Regions from separate parts of the Pseudomonas sp. LBUM1656 genome, predicted to be linked through region 2. Evidence: riboswitches for the same ligand, from Rfam matches in the RefSeq annotation. Region 2 holds a riboswitch; the other holds the start of a gene.

Region 1 (7,855 bases), 1.0 Mb from region 2:
TCAGCCTGATCGATGTGGTCGATGACGGCATCGCGGTGTTGAAGTTCGGCGGTGGTTGCCAGGGCTGTGGCCAGGCAGACGTCACCCTTCGCGAAGGCATCGAGCGCACCTTGCTCGAGCGCATTCCCGAGCTCAAGGGTGTTCGCGATGTAACTGACCATACGCAGAAAGAAAACGCCTACTACTAAGTAAGGTGTTCGCTGCAGATATAAAAAAACGGCACCCGTGAGTGCCGTTTTTTTTGATCGTTCCCACGCTTCGCGTGGGAATGCAGCCAGGGACGCTCCGCGTCCCAAAAGCGGACGCAGAGCGTCCGTTGAGGCATTCCCACGCAGAGCGTGGGAACGATCAGGGCCTGTAGAGATGCGCATGCCCGGCGCGATACAAAGACGACTCGCTGAACTGATCACTCCCCAACACCCGACCCACCAGAATCAACGCCGTACGCCGAAACCCTTTCGTCGCAACCTTCCCGGCAATGTCTTCAATCGTCCCCACCACCCAATCCTGATCCGGCCACGTTGCCCGATGAATCACCGCGATCGGGCAGTCCGCGCCGTAATGCGGCAGTAATTCGGTGAGGATCTTTTCCAGATGCTGCACGCCCAAATGAATCGCCATCGTCGCCCCATGCTGCGCCAGGCTGCCCAGTTCCTCACCGGCCGGCATCACGGTTTTGTCGGCATAACGGGTCAGAATCACGCTCTGTGAAATGTCGGGCAACGTCAGTTCTGCCCCCAATAGCGCCGCACACGCCGCAGTCGCCGTGACCCCGGGAACGATTTCAAACGCAATCCCGAGTTCGCGCAGATAACGAATCTGCTCACCAATCGCCCCATATAGACTTGGATCACCCGAATGCACCCGCGCGACGTCCTGGCCTTTGGCATGGGCGGTCTTGATCAGTTCGATGATCTGTTCAAGGTGCAACTCGGCGCTGTTGACCACCTGTTTGGCGCAATGGCCCTCGAGCACGGCGGCGGGTACCAAAGAGCCGGCATAGATGATCACCGGGCAACTGCGGATCAGCCGTTGGCCTTTGACGGTGATCAGTTCCGGGTCGCCGGGACCTGCGCCAATGAAGTAGACGGTCATCGTCCGTTCCTTTGAATAGAGAGTCTGTCAGAACAGGGGCTTGGGCAAGGCTTCAGATGAAGATTGCTCATGATCGAAGGTGGGGATTATCGGGGATCTTACGCAACGCAGGCCAACGCCAGGGTGGCCTGGGCATATTTTTGTCGCAAAATCAGCAGTTTCGCCGGTGCGTTGGCCAGGTGTTCGGCCAAGGCAAGGGCGGCACTTTCCGCCACGCCGTAGCAGCCGGTGCGTTCGAACGCGATGTCCGAATGGTGGCTGAGTTGCGGTTTATAACCTTTCAATTGCTCGCTGCTGAAATACATCAGCGGCAACGCGAGTTGTTCGGCGAGTTCGATCAGGCCAGGCTCATTACGCTTCAGGTCGATGCTGGCCAGGGCCTTGATCTGATGAAGTTCGATTTTATGAGCTTGCAAAGCCTGATCGATCAGCGCCCGCAGCGTGCTGGCGGGGCAGCCGCGCTGGCAGCCCAGGCCGACCACTAACGTCGGCGCTGTGCGGGGATCAATCATGCGTGGTATTGGCCATCGCTTTTGCGACGGAACAACCAGGCGCTGATCAGGCCCAGAGCCAGCCAGAACGCGACGTTGGTCAGCTGTGAAGCGATTTTGAATTGCGCTTCCAGGGCTTCCGGAGCCAGCATCGAGTGCACCTCCGGTTGTGGCGCGCCGATCACGTGCGGAACGGCGAGAATCGCCACGCCGAGGATCTTCATCAGCCAGTGACGGCTGAACACAATCAACGCAATGCCGACAGCCGTGGAGGCGGCCGTGCCGATCCACCAGAGTTGCCGTTGGGCCAGATCAGCGGCGGCAGTGCCCGGCAATTCAGGCGGCAGGCCGAGGGTCGGCGCCAGTACGAAGGTCGCGTAACCCGCCAGGCCCCAAAGCAAGCCCTGAGAGGTCTTGGTCGGTGCACGCAAGGTGTAGAGACCGGCGAGCATCAGGGCGAAACCGACGGCTACCACCAGGTTGCCGCCGGTGGTCGACAGCACGCGCTGCCAGCCATCTTGCGGCTCCCAGGCTTCGGCGTCGTGAGTGTGAGCGGCGACACCGGCGGCGTGTTCGTGAACTTCAACCGCGGCCGGCTCGGATTTTTCGTAGGTTTCCGCCTGCAAAATCAACGGAGAAACCCAGAAGCTTTGCAGCAGGGTCAGCAACAGGGCGGCCAGCAGCCCGGTGAAACCTGCGGTTTGCGCGATACGCTTGATCATGTCGGCAGGTCTCAATGGCACGGGAAGGCGGAGCTGTGACGGGTATCGTGCGCGGCGTTGTGTACCGCTTCGATGTGCGAGAAACCGGCGAAATAGACGAGGCACGCGCCAAGGATCGACGCACACACGGCGGCGGTCAGGCGTTGGCTCAGGGTTGTGGTGGTGCTGGCGGTGCTGTGGCCGGTGCTGCTGATGATCGACATGGCGCTTCCCTCTGGTCTGTCAGCGGGTGAATAGAGCGCATGGAAGACCCCTGCGAGTCGGGCACGCAGAGGTTCAACAGCGCCCGCCCACCGCGGGTTTGTTATTCAGTGATCGTAGTGGTCACTTTGTGTTGCGGGCCGGTCTCCGGGCTCACGAGGGGCCAAGGCTTGCGCCTGAACCTGCAAGCATCACCTTCCCATGCCGAACTGCTGGCACAGTGGATTTGACGCTTCGCTCGCTTACCGTTGCGGGGGCAGCACCGGACTGACATGGCTTTGAGTAAAGCACATGATTCACCGGTTTCCCGTTTCACCCTGTGAAGGGCACCCGTAACAAGGCGTGTAGGAGAGCATGGGCGGGGGTTGGGCGTCAATTGGCAGGGGTTCTCAACTCGGAACCGATGAGCCCCTTTCGCGAGCAAGCCCGCTCCCACATTCGACCGCATCTCTCTGAAGGAACTTGGTCAAATGTGGGAGCGGGCTTGCTCGCGAAGGGAGCGCCGCCGATGTCATGTGAACATTGACCCGCCCCCACACGATGCGTAGCCTTGCGCTTTCGAGGTTCTTCGGCATCGGCCGAAGCTAAGAAGGGAACGCGGTCGATGCCGCGGCTGCCCCCGCAACTGTGAACGGTGATGTTCGCTGCCACGCCACTGCAAGCCCTGTCCAACGGGGTCGCGGGAAGGCGCAGCCAACGCCAGGCCAACCGCCCGGCACACCGTCAGCCAGGAGACCTGCCTCGACACAGATTCTCACTACAACCGGGCGGGGTGATCCGGTGGCGAACTCTTCCGCGCGCGCCCGTCGCTGCGATTGTCGTCCCGTATGCCCGCCACCTTGCCAAAGGGCATCCGATGAAAACACTGGCCAAACTCCCCGTCACCATCGTTACCGGCTTCCTCGGTTCGGGCAAAACCACTTTGCTGCGGCACATGCTCGACAACGCACAAGGCCGCCGCATCGCGGTGATCGTCAACGAGTTCGGGGAACTGGGCATCGACGGCGAAATCCTCAAACAGTGCTCTATCGGCTGCACGGAAGAAGAGGCCAACGGCCGCGTCTACGAACTGGCCAACGGCTGCCTGTGCTGCACCGTCCAGGAAGAGTTCTTCCCGGTGATGCGCGAACTCGTCGCCCGTCGCGGCGACCTCGACCACATCCTGATCGAAACCTCGGGTCTGGCCCTGCCAAAGCCTTTGGTTCAAGCCTTCCAGTGGCCGGAAATCCGCAGCGCCTGCACCGTTGACGCGGTGATCACCGTGGTCGACAGCCCGGCCGTCGCCGCCGGCACCTTCGCCGCGTTCCCGGATCAAGTGGATGCCCAGCGCAAACTCGACCCGAATCTGGACCACGAATCGCCGCTGCACGAGCTGTTCGCCGACCAACTGGCCAGCGCCGACCTGGTGATTCTCAACAAGGCCGACCTGATCAGCCCTGAAGACCTGGCCCGTGTGCGCCTGGAAGTCGCCGAAGAGCTGCCGCCCGCCGTCAAAGTCATCGAAGCCAGCAGCGGCCGTGTGCCACTGGACGTGCTGATCGGCCTCGGTGCCGGTTCCGAAGAACACATCGACAGCCGTCACAGCCATCACGATCACCACCATGAAGGTGAAGACGATCACGATCACGACGCCTTCGATTCGATCTCAATCGAACTGCCGCAAGCTGACGAAAGCCTGCTGCTCGACGCGCTGACCCAACTCGTAGTCCAGCACGGCATCCTGCGCGTCAAAGGATTCTCGGCGATCCCGAACAAACCGATGCGCTTGCTGATCCAGGGCGTGGGCACGCGTTTCGACAAGCATTTCGACCGTCAGTGGGGCGCCGATGAAGCGCGCACCACGCGTCTGGTGCTGATCGGCCAGGAACTGGATGCCGCTCTGCTCGAAGCGCAATTGCGCGCCGCGCTCAGCGTTTAAGCCATGCACCTGCTCAGGACCCAGCCCGGCGGTTTCGTGTCGGATGACAACATCGCCGACCTTGGACAAACCCCCGCCGAGCTGGTGATCCTGTGCAGCGGTGATTCAAGCCTGGCGCTGCTTGCCGAAGCGGCGCAGCAGTTACCGCACGATTACCCCAGCGTGCGTCTGGCCAACCCGATGCAGGTGCAGAATCATGCGTCGGTCGACTTGTATGTCGACGAAGTGTTGCGCCATGCCAAGGTGATTCTGATTTCGCTGCACGGCGGCATCGCCTATTGGCGTTACGGGGTCGAACGTCTGGTGGAGCTGTCCCAACGCGGTGTGCAGCTGATTCTGGTGCCAGGCGATGATCGTCCGGACCCGGAGCTCAGCGACCTGAGCACCGTGTCTGCCGACGACCGCGACCGGCTCTGGCAGTTTTTGCGTCAGGGCGGCATGGCCAATGCCCTGGATTTTTTCCGTTGTCTGGCCAATCGCTGGCTGGATCGCGATTACGCCTGGGCTGAGCCGCAAACCCTGCCGCGCACGGCGATTTATCATCCGCAGAAAAGCCCCGCTGAACTGAGCGATTGGCAAGCCGACTGGCAGGCCGGTCAACCGGTGGCGGCGGTGCTGTTTTATCGCTCGCATTTGCAGGCGGCGAACACTGCGTTTATCGATGTTTTCTGCCAGCGTTTGCAGGCGGCGGGTTTGAATCCGTTGCCGATTGCGCTGGCCAGTTTGAAAGAACCCGGCTGCCTGACGGTGGTCGAGGATTTGCTGGACGAAGTCGAGGCGGGGGTGATTCTCAACACCACCGGTTTCGCACAATCCAGTCCTGAAGCGCCACATTTGCGACCGTTTCGACGAAACATTCCGGTGATTCAGGCGATTTGCGCTCAGGACAACGAGCCGGGTTGGCTCGCCAGCGAACAGGGCCTCGGCCCGCGTGATCTGGCGATGCACATCGCATTGCCGGAGCTGGACGGGCGGATCATCAGTCGGCCGATCAGCTTCAAGGACCTGGCGTGGCGCAGCGAGCGTAGTCAGTCGGACGTGGTGTGCTACCGGGCGCAGCCGGAGCGCATGGATTTCGTCGCCGAACTGGCGCGGCGCTGGATCGATCTGGCGCGCGTGCCGAACAGTGAAAAACGCATCGCCCTGATCCTCGCCAACTACCCGACTCGCGATGGACGCATTGGTAATGGCGTAGGTCTTGATACTCCCGCGGCTGCGCTGAACATCCTGCGCGCGCTGCACACCGAAGGTTATCCGCTGCCTGCCGAGTTGCCGGAAAGCGGCACTGCGTTGATTCAACAATTGCTCGGTGGCGTCAGCAACGACCTCGACACCATTGACCCGCGTCCCTGTCACCAAAGCCTGGCGCTGGACGACTATCGGCTGATGTTCAACACATTGCCCGAAGCCAATCAGCAAGCCGTGCTGAAGCGCTGGGGCACGCCCGACAGCGATCCGATGTGCCGTGACGGACGCATGATGATCGCCGGGCTGCGCTTTGGCCTGACCTTCGTCGGCATTCAACCGGCGCGGGGATATCAGGCAGATCCGAGCGCGGTGTATCACGACCCGGACCTGGTGCCGCCCCACGGCTATCTGGCGTTCTACTTCTGGCTGCGCAACACCTACGGCGCCCACGGTGTGATCCACGTCGGCAAGCACGGCAACCTCGAATGGCTGCCGGGCAAAGGTGTCGGGCTCTCGGAAAACTGCTGGCCAGACGCGTTGCTCGGGCCGCTGCCGAATATCTATCCGTTCATCGTTAACGACCCGGGCGAGGGCGCCCAGGCCAAGCGTCGCACCCAGGCGGTGATCATCGATCACCTGATGCCGCCACTGACCCGCGCCGAAACCTATGGCCCTTTGCGCAACCTTGAGTTGCTGGCGGACGAATATTACGAAGCGCAGTTGCTCGATCCGCGCCGCGCCCGTGAATTGCAGCGCGACATCCTGCAACTGGTGCGCGACACCCACATCGACCGTGAATTGCAACTGGATGAAAAGCTCAACAGCGACGCCGATGCGGCGATCTGGCTGCCGCGTCTGGACACATACCTGTGCGACTTGAAAGAGTCGCAGATCCGCGATGGCCTGCACATCTTTGGCGAGTCACCGACCGGGCGCTTGCGCATCGATACGTTGTTGGCGCTGTTGCGTATTCCCCGAGGCGATGGTCGTGGGGCGCAATCGAGTCTGTTGCGGGCGTTGGCCAAGGCGTTTGAGTTGGGGTTTGATCCGCTGGATTGTGCGTTGGCCGAGCCGTGGGTCGGGCCTCGACCGGATGCCTTGATGTCGATCAGCGACGAAGTCTGGCGCACCGCCGGGGATACCCGAGAACGCCTGGAGCTGTTTGCCACTCAATTGATCTCGCAGACACTAAACCCGCCTCAAGCCAACCCCGACCCCTGTGGGAGCGGGCTTGCTCGCGAAAGCGGCGGGTCAGATAAATCAATATCGACTGACACTCCGCTTTCGCGAGCAAGCCCGCTCCCACAGGAGGCGCGCTGGTCTGAAGTGAGCGCCATTATTGATAGCCTGCGCGAAGTCGTCGCCCCACGTCTGGACGCCTGCGGCCCCGCAGAAATGCGCGGCCTGCTCGACGCCCTGAGCGGCCGTTTCGTACCGGCCGGCCCCAGCGGTGCGCCGAGTCGCGGTCGTCTGGACGTGCTGCCGACCGGCCGCAACTTCTACTCGGTGGACGTGCGCAACCTGCCGACCACCACTGCCTGGCGCATCGGTTTCCAGTCGGCGAACCTGATTCTCGAACGCCATTTGCAGGACCACGGCGATCACTTGCGCCAGCTCGGCCTGTCCGTCTGGGGCACCGCGACCATGCGCACCGGCGGCGATGACATCGCCCAGGCCATGGCGTTGATGGGCGTGCGTCCGGTCTGGGCCACCGGCAGTCAACGGGTCGACGACTTTGAGATCCTGCCGCTGAGCTTGCTCGACCGTCCTCGCGTTGACGTGACATTGCGGGTCTCCGGATTCTTCCGCGATGCCTTTGCCAACCTGATCCGCCTGTTCGACGCCGCCGTACAAGCGGTCGCCGCGCTGGATGAACCAGACGACCTGAACCCTTTGGCCGCCAAAGTGCGCGCCGAGCGTGAAGCGTTAATGCAATCAGGCCTCGATGAAGACGCGGCCAGGCGTCAGGCCGGCTGGCGCATCTTCGGGGCCAAACCCGGTGCCTATGGCGCAGGCGTGCAGGGCGCCATCGACGGTCGACTGTGGCAAAGCCGCGAGGACCTGGCCGAGGTTTACCTGAACTGGGGCGGCTACGCTTACGGCGGGTCCGATAAAGGCACCGCCGCCCGCGAACAATTTGTCCAACGCCTGAGCCAGGTTCAGGCCGTGTTGCAAAACCAGGACAACCGCGAGCATGACTTGCTCGACTCCAACGACTATTACCAATTCCAGGGTGGCAT
Region 2 (7,855 bases):
AGGCGGCCTGCCTGCGCTTTGAGCAACTGGGAGAGCCGGCGGTTTATCTGCCGTTGGCCGAGCTGCTGGATCGCGGCATCTCCATTCTCGACAACCTCGAACAATACGAACTGGTCTGCCTCGATGATTTGCAGGCGGTCGCCGGCCGGGCGGATTGGGAAGAGGCGCTGTTCCATCTGTTCAATCGTCTGCGCGACAGCGGTCGGCGTCTGCTGATTGCGGCGTCGACCTCGCCGCGCGAACTGCCGGTGAAGCTGGCTGACTTGAAGTCTCGTCTTACCCTGGCACTGATCTTCCAGATGCGTCCGCTCTCCGACGAAGACAAATTGCGCGCCTTGCAACTGCGTGCTTCCCGTCGCGGCCTGCACCTGACCGATGAAGTCGGGCATTTCATTTTGACCCGCGGTACCCGCAGCATGAGCGCACTTTTCGAATTGCTTGAGCGTCTCGATCAGGCCTCCCTTCAAGCTCAGCGCAAGCTGACGATTCCTTTCCTGAAAGAAACCTTAGGCTGGTAAAACTCAAGCCTGGCGGGGGTTTTGGCGAATTTCCGGCGTCAGAAAATCCGCTTTCCTACAAGTCGTAGGCTGCGCAGGCGTCTAAAAGGGGCTTAAGCGCTTAGATGTAAACGCGGAACCAGGAAGTCACATAAAGTTCGATTGAATTTGCAAATGAGGATGATAGCGGGCATAGTCGCGGCTTCTTTACCCACTATCAGCCACGGTCGTGCCCATGCTAAAGCGCTTCGCACCCCTCGTGCCTCTCGCACTCGTCACCCTGTTGTTCGGTTGCGCTGCCCACTCCCCAGTGACCCAGCAAGAGCAACAACAGCAGGTCAAGAATTCAGTTACCGCCCAGTCCTCTTCCGTTCTTTTCCAGGAAGATCTTTACCAGGACGGCGTGGCCACCGACAAAGAACTGGCAAACTTCGCCGACGGCAAGTCGTACCAGCTTCCGGTTCTGGCCGACAGCATCCTCGAACGTGGCATGTCCCTGATCGGTACCCGTTACCGTTTCGGCGGCACCTCCGAGGCTGGCTTCGATTGCAGCGGTTTCATCGGTTATCTGTTCCGTGAAGAAGCCGGCATGAACCTGCCGCGCTCCACTCGCGAAATGATCAATGTGGATGCGCCGCTGGTGGCTCGCAGCGCGCTGAAGCCGGGCGACCTGCTGTTCTTCGCCACCAATGGTCGTCGCGGTCGTGTCAGTCACGCCGGGATCTACCTGGGTGACAACCAGTTCATCCACTCCAGCAGCCGCAAAAGCGGTGGTGTCCGGGTCGATAGCCTGGGCGACAGCTACTGGAGCAAGACCTTCATCGAAGCCAAGCGCGCACTCGCGATGGCCCCGACCGTGGTCACGGCACGCAAGTAAATCTTCAGCCTGTCGCCACGTCAGTGGCGACAAAAAGTCTCTTCGCAACGAAGTAGGCGGACAGTTTGTAAGGCGAACTTAAAGTCTTACTTGAAGTTTGGCCCATAGCCGCTAGAATCCAGATCTATTATTGATGGCAAACCGCCTGCGTCCTGCGCAGGCGGTTTTCTTTTCTGTCTTCCCGGCAGAAAAAAGCCGCAGCCAGATCAGGATGTTCTGCTAATGACGATGTCGGCCCGCCTCACCATCATGCTCTTCGCAGCGCTGCTCAGCGCTTGCGCCAGTCGCACACCGCCTCCTGCGCCGGTGGTTCGCGCCCCCATTGTTTTCGGTAACCCGCAACCCTTTTCCCCCGAGGCAGAAGACGTGCTGTTCCGCGCGCTGGGCCTGGTGGGCACGCCGTATCGTTGGGGTGGCAACACGCCGGATTCGGGCTTCGATTGCAGCGGTCTGATCGGTTACGTCTACCGTGATGTCACCGGTATTTCCCTGCCGCGTACCACCCGCGAAATGATCAGCATGCAGGCGGCCAGCGTCGGCAAGGAAGGCCTGCAGACCGGTGACCTGATCTTCTTTGCCACCAACGGTGGCTCCCAGGTCAGCCATGCCGGTATCTACGTCGGCGAAGGTCGCTTCGTTCATGCGCCCGCCACTGGTGGCACGGTGAAGCTCGACAGCCTGTCCAAGGCTTACTGGCAGAAGGCATATCTGAGCGCCAAGCGTGTTCTGCAGCCTGAGCATTTGGCGCGCAATCCGTAGCATTCTGTCCGAAGAGGTCGTCATGACCGCCCGCACGCTCAATCTCGACGATTCCCTGTATCAATACCTGCTCGACGTTTCCCTGAGGGAAACGCCGCTGCTCAAGCGCTTGCGCGACGAAACCCAGGCAATGCCGATGGCGCGCTGGCAGGTGGCGCCGGAGCAGGGGCAGTTCCTCGCTTTACTGGTCAAACTCATTGGCGCGAAGCGATTGCTGGAAGTCGGCACGTTCACCGGTTACAGCGCCTTGTGCATGGCCGCTGCGTTGCCGCAGGACGGTTCGCTGATCTGCTGTGATATCCCCGGCGACTACAACGCTATCGCGCGTCGTTATTGGCAGGAGGCGGGGCTCGCCCATCGCATCGATCTGCGTCTGGCGCCTGCGCTGGAAACCCTGGCTCAGCTGGATCAACCGGGGCAATTCGATCTGATCTTCATCGATGCTGACAAAGCTAACTATCCGGGCTATCTGGAGCATGCGCTGCGTTTGCTGCGCATCGGCGGGCTGGCGGTGTTCGATAACACGCTGTGGAGCGGGCGGGTGCTTGAAAAGGATCCCGAAAGCGCAGACACCCGAGCCATCCAGGCGCTCAATCGCGCCTTGAAGGATGACTCGCGTGTGGATCTGTCGTTGTTGCCGCTAGGAGATGGTTTAACTCTGTGTCGTAAAAAGTAAGTGCTGAGCCGCTCCCACATTAGTTATGTATTGGCAGCTTGAGATTACTTGGCTGCGGAAACCCGCCACACCTTGTTCCCCACATCATCGGCCACCAGCAAACCCCCTTGCTGATCAATCACCACGCCCACAGGCCGGCCCATGGCTTTCTCATCCTCATTGAGGAAACCTGTCAGCACATCCACCGGTTGCCCGGTCGGTTTACCGCCCGCGAACGGGACGAAAATCACCTTATAGCCACTGTGTGGCTTGCGGTTCCACGAGCCGTGCTGACCGATGAAGGCGCCTTCCTTGAACTGCGCTGGAAGCGAGTTGCCCTCGGCAAACGACAGGCCCAGCGACGCGGTATGCGGGCCGACCGCGTAGTCCGGCGCAATGGCCTTGGCCACCAGGTCCGGGTTTTGCGGCTCGACGCGAATGTCGACGTGCTGGCCGTAATAGCTGAAGGGCCAGCCGTAGAATCCGCCGTCTTTCACCGAAGTGATGTAGTCCGGCACCAGATCACTGCCAATTTCGTCCCGCTCATTGACCGCCGTCCACAAGGCACCGGTCTGCGGTTCCCAGGCTAGACCGTTTGGATTGCGAATCCCCGAGGCGAAGATGCGGTGATTGCCGGTGGCGCGATCCACTTCCCAGATCGCCGCGCGACCTTCTTCCTGGTCCAGGCCGTTTTCGCCAACGTTGCTGTTGGAGCCGACCGTGACGTACAGCTTGCTCCCGTCCTTGCTGGCGATGACGTTTTTGGTCCAGTGGTGATTCAACGTGCCGCCCGGCAGGTCGACCACCTTGATCGGCTGCGACTTGATTGCCGTGGCGCCGTTTTCATAGTGAAAGCGCAGCAAGCGATCGGTGTCGGCGACGTACAGGTCATTGCCGACCAGGGTCATGCCGAACGGCGAATTGAGGTTTTCCAGGAACACCGTGCGGGTTTCGGCGATGCCATCGTGGTCCTTGTCCCGCAGCAGCGTGATGCGGTTCGGGCTGGGGACGCCGGCACCGGCACGGCCCATGACTTTGCCCATTACCCAGCCGCGAATGCCTTTGCCGTCATCGGGTTTCGGTGGCGCGTTGGTTTCGGCCACCAGCACGTCGCCGTTGGGCAGCACGTAGAGCCAGCGCGGGTGATCGAGCCCTTCGGCGAATGCCGCCACTTGAGTGCCCGCCGCAGGAGTGGGTTTCGCGCCCTCCGGCCAGCCGATCGCCGGGGCGATATTCACCGTCGGGATCAGGGTTTTGTTGGGTTCTGGCAACTTGGGTGACGGGCCGGTGCCGTCGGAGACTTGCAAGCTGGAGGTTTCACCACAAGCGGCGAGCCCTCCGGCGAGCGCGATGACGAGAACGAGCTGGGGCTTGCGCATGCGGATCTTCCCTATGAATGCATTGACTTAATCATAGAGAAGATTTGAAGCGCGATGGTTCAACCGGTCAGCCGCGGGCTTCCTTGAACAGCACGGCGATGCCGGGGTGATAGTTGCCGGCTTCATTGCGCAACTTGCGATAGGCGTACGGGAAATACCAGGCCACGGCGCAGCTGTGTTCTTTTTGCAGGTCGTCGACCATGTCCTGAAGTTCTTCCGGTGTCGCGCTCTGCTGGGCCTTTTGGGGCGCAACAAACAAGCAGCCGAGTTTCAGGTCGCTGGCGTAGCTGATGCGTTTGGCGTTGCTGGTGATGTCCTGCAGCGCCTGGCTCAGGTTCAGGCTATTGACCTTCGGCCAACGTTGAGTGGCCTGAAGGTAGGCGCGTTCTTCGGGGGAGGCGATAAACAGATCGGCACGGCCGTTGCGTTCGCCTTCTTCGTTCTGCTTGCGCGTTGTGGTTTGTTGCAACGTGACCATTTCCGCCATCCAGGCCGCGGCGGAGAGCAAGCCAAGGTTGGCTTTTTCGTCGTACCAGTAAGGCGTATCGTTATCGCCGCGCACCGCATTGTAGCGGTCTATACAGTCAAACCAGCGTTCCAGCACCGGTCGCAGGAATTCCAGCTTCGGATTGCTGATGATCATGCCTTGCATGTTGCTCACCCTTTGTAATTGTGATGTTGGGTTGTGGCGCTTTGATATCACTGCTGACAGTGTGGTGCAAGTTGGGGTGTCAGTAAATTGACCGGCGGCAGTATATCGCTCGCCCGCGCTTTGTCTTCAATTGACGCTCCACCCCCAACCCTCTAACCTTCGCGGCTTGTTTCAGGTGCTCTGTGGCGAAGGTCGACAGAGTGAAACAGGGAAGCCGGTGAGTGACCATCTTCAAGCGACGAAACGTCACGATCCCGGCGCTGCCCCCGCAACGGTAAATGAGTAAAGATTGCGCCTTGAGCCACTGTGTCGACTGTCGACATGGGAAGGCGCGCAGTCCGGCGCAAGCCGCTCATGAGCCCGGAGACCGGCCTGATTCATCCAACGGCATCACGGTGGGCGATGCCAGGCTTCTTGCCGTCTATTCTTGTGCCTGCCCGCCGTTATCCAGCCTCAACGGAGAGCTCCCCCATGACTGATTCCCCTGATCGTGACGAACGCCATCTGGCGCGCATGCAGCGCAAAAAAGCCGTGATCGACGAACGCATCGCCAACTCGCCGAACGAGTGCGGCCTGCTGCTGGTACTGACCGGCAACGGCAAAGGCAAGAGCAGCTCGGCCTTCGGCATGCTCGCCCGCTCCATGGGGCACGGCATGCAGTGCGGCGTGGTGCAGTTCATCAAGGGCCGCAACAGTACCGGCGAAGAGCTGTTCTTCCGCCGCTTCCCGGAGCAGGTGCGTTTTCATGTGATGGGCGAGGGCTTCACCTGGGAAACCCAGGACCGCCAGCGTGACATCGCCGCCGCCGAAGCCGCTTGGGAAGTGTCCCGCGAACTGCTGCGCGATCCATCGATCGGCCTGGTGGTGCTGGATGAGTTGAACATTGCGCTCAAGCACGGTTACCTCGACCTCGATCAAGTGCTCACTGACTTGCAGGCGCGTCCGCCGATGCAACATGTGGTGGTCACCGGTCGCGGCGCCAAACCGGAGATGATCGAACTGGCCGACACGGTCACCGAAATGGGCGTGATCAAACACGCATTCCAGGCCGGGATCAAAGCGCAAAAAGGCGTCGAGTTGTGAGCTGCACTTTATGAATAGCCATCGTCAATGCCCGGCGGTATTGATTGCCGCGCCGGCCTCCGGTCAGGGCAAGACCACCGTCACCGCCGCGCTGGCCCGTTTGCATCGCAATCAGGGGCGCAAGGTTCGCGTGTTCAAGTGCGGCCCGGACTTTCTCGACCCGATGATTCTCGAGCGCGCCAGCGGTGCGCCGGTGTATCAACTGGACATGTGGATGGTCGGCGAGCAGGAAAGTCGTCGACTGTTGTGGGAAGCCGCCGGTGAGGCCGACCTGATCCTCATCGAAGGCGTCATGGGCCTTTTCGACGGCACGCCGTCCAGCGCGGACCTGGCGCGGCACTTCGGTGTGCCGGTGCTCGGTGTGATCGACGGCACGGCGATGGCGCAGACTTTCGGTGCGCTGGCGTTGGGGTTGGCCAAGTATCAGCCGGACTTGCCGTTTGCCGGTGTGTTGGCCAACCGTGTTGGCACGCTGCGCCACGCGCAATTGCTGGAAGGCAGCTTGACGGAAGGCTTGCGCTGGTACGGCGCGTTGTCGCGTGAGACCGGGATTGAATTGCCGAGTCGTCATCTCGGTCTGGTCCAGGCCAGCGAGTTGAACGATCTCGACCTGCGCCTCGATGCCGCGGCCCAATCGCTGGCCAGCAGTTGCGACGTGGCGCTGCCGCCGCCCGTGGAATTTGCGGCACCTGAAATGATCGTCGCCGAGCCTTTGCTGGCCGGCGTGCGAATCGCCGTGGCCCGTGATGAAGCGTTTGCTTTCACCTACGGCGCGAGCCTGGATTTGCTGCGGGCCATGGGCGCCGAATTGCTGTTTTTCTCGCCGATCCGCGATGCTGATTTGCCAGAGGCGGACAGCCTTTATTTGCCGGGCGGTTATCCGGAATTGCACCATGTGGCGCTGTCACAGAACACCTCGATGCTCAATGCTATCCGCGCCCATCATGCCGCCGGCAAACCGTTGCTGGCCGAATGTGGCGGGATGTTGTACCTGCTCGATTCGTTGACCGACGTCGAAGGCACTCGCGCTGAATTGGTCGGTTTGCTGGCCGGTGATGCGGTGATGCAGAAACGTCTGGCTGCGCTGGCGCTGCAAGCCGTTGAGTTGCCGGAAGGTTCGTTGCGCGGGCACACCTATCACCATTCGTTGACCAGCACCGAGCTTGAGCCGATTGCTCGTGGGCTGAGCCCGAACGGCGGGCGTGGGGCGGAGGCGGTTTATCGTGAGGGGCGGATGACGGCTTCCTACGTCCACTTCTATTTCCCGTCCAATCCGAACGCGATCGCTGCACTATTTCTTCCCGACTTCAGGGACGCCTTCGCGAGCAAGCCCGCTCCCACATTGGATCACCTAACCCCTGTGGGAGCGGGCTTGCTCGCGAAGAGGCCATGACCGACAACGCATTTTCCGAAGCCGAACGCGAAGCGGTTTATAGGACAATTGCCGAACGCCGCGACATGCGCCACTTCAGCGGCGGCACCGTCGAGCCCGAGTTACTGCAGCGCCTGCTCGAAGCAGCCCATCAAGCCCCCAGCGTCGGCCTGATGCAGCCCTGGCGGTTCATCCGCATCAGCGACCGGGCCCTGCGCGGCAAGATCCAGCAACTGGTGGAAGAAGAACGCATCCGCACCGCCGAAGCCCTCGGCGAGCGCACCGACGAATTCATGAAGCTCAAGGTCGAAGGCATCAACGATTGCGCCGAGGTGCTGGTCGCCGCGCTGATGGATGATCGCGAACGCCACATCTTTGGCCGTCGCACCTTGCCGGAAATGGACATGGCCTCGTTGTCCTGCGCGATCCAGAACCTCTGGCTGGCCTCCCGCGCTGAAGGTCTGGGCATGGGCTGGGTGTCGCTGTTCGAGCCGCAAGCACTGGCGGACTTGCTGGGTTTACCCGCCGGAGCCAAGCCGTTGGCAGTTCTTTGCCTCGGCCCGGTCAAGGAATTCTATCCG

The links. A riboswitch is a leader RNA that binds a small molecule or an ion and turns the genes downstream of it on or off. The one in region 2 is predicted to bind cobalamin.
Region 1: another riboswitch for cobalamin. It lies ahead of cobW (cobalamin biosynthesis protein CobW); the one in region 2 lies ahead of cobO (cob(I)yrinic acid a,c-diamide adenosyltransferase).

The regions. Positions count from the first base shown of each region.
Region 1 covers NZ_CP166800.1:2,876,985-2,884,839, forward strand. The annotation lists gene nfuA (Fe-S biogenesis protein NfuA) at 1-188, shown strand, start outside; gene cobM (precorrin-4 C(11)-methyltransferase) at 349-1,095, opposite strand; gene ACA072_RS13140 (cobalamin biosynthesis protein) at 1,194-1,607, opposite strand; gene ACA072_RS13145 (CbtA family protein) at 1,604-2,308, opposite strand; gene ACA072_RS13150 (CbtB domain-containing protein) at 2,320-2,511, opposite strand; cobalamin riboswitch at 2,631-2,858, opposite strand; cobalamin riboswitch at 3,054-3,267, shown strand; gene cobW (cobalamin biosynthesis protein CobW) at 3,366-4,427, shown strand; gene cobN (cobaltochelatase subunit CobN) at 4,431-7,855, shown strand, end outside.
Region 2 covers NZ_CP166800.1:1,865,949-1,873,803, forward strand. The annotation lists gene hda (DnaA regulatory inactivator Hda) at 1-518, shown strand, start outside; gene ACA072_RS08305 (C40 family peptidase) at 733-1,374, shown strand; gene ACA072_RS08310 (C40 family peptidase) at 1,597-2,133, shown strand; gene ACA072_RS08315 (O-methyltransferase) at 2,156-2,809, shown strand; gene ACA072_RS08320 (PQQ-dependent sugar dehydrogenase) at 2,854-4,167, opposite strand; gene ACA072_RS08325 (hypothetical protein) at 4,235-4,819, opposite strand; cobalamin riboswitch at 4,976-5,209, shown strand; gene cobO (cob(I)yrinic acid a,c-diamide adenosyltransferase) at 5,291-5,902, shown strand; gene ACA072_RS08335 (cobyrinic acid a,c-diamide synthase CobB) at 5,913-7,295, shown strand; gene bluB (5,6-dimethylbenzimidazole synthase) at 7,292-7,855, shown strand, end outside.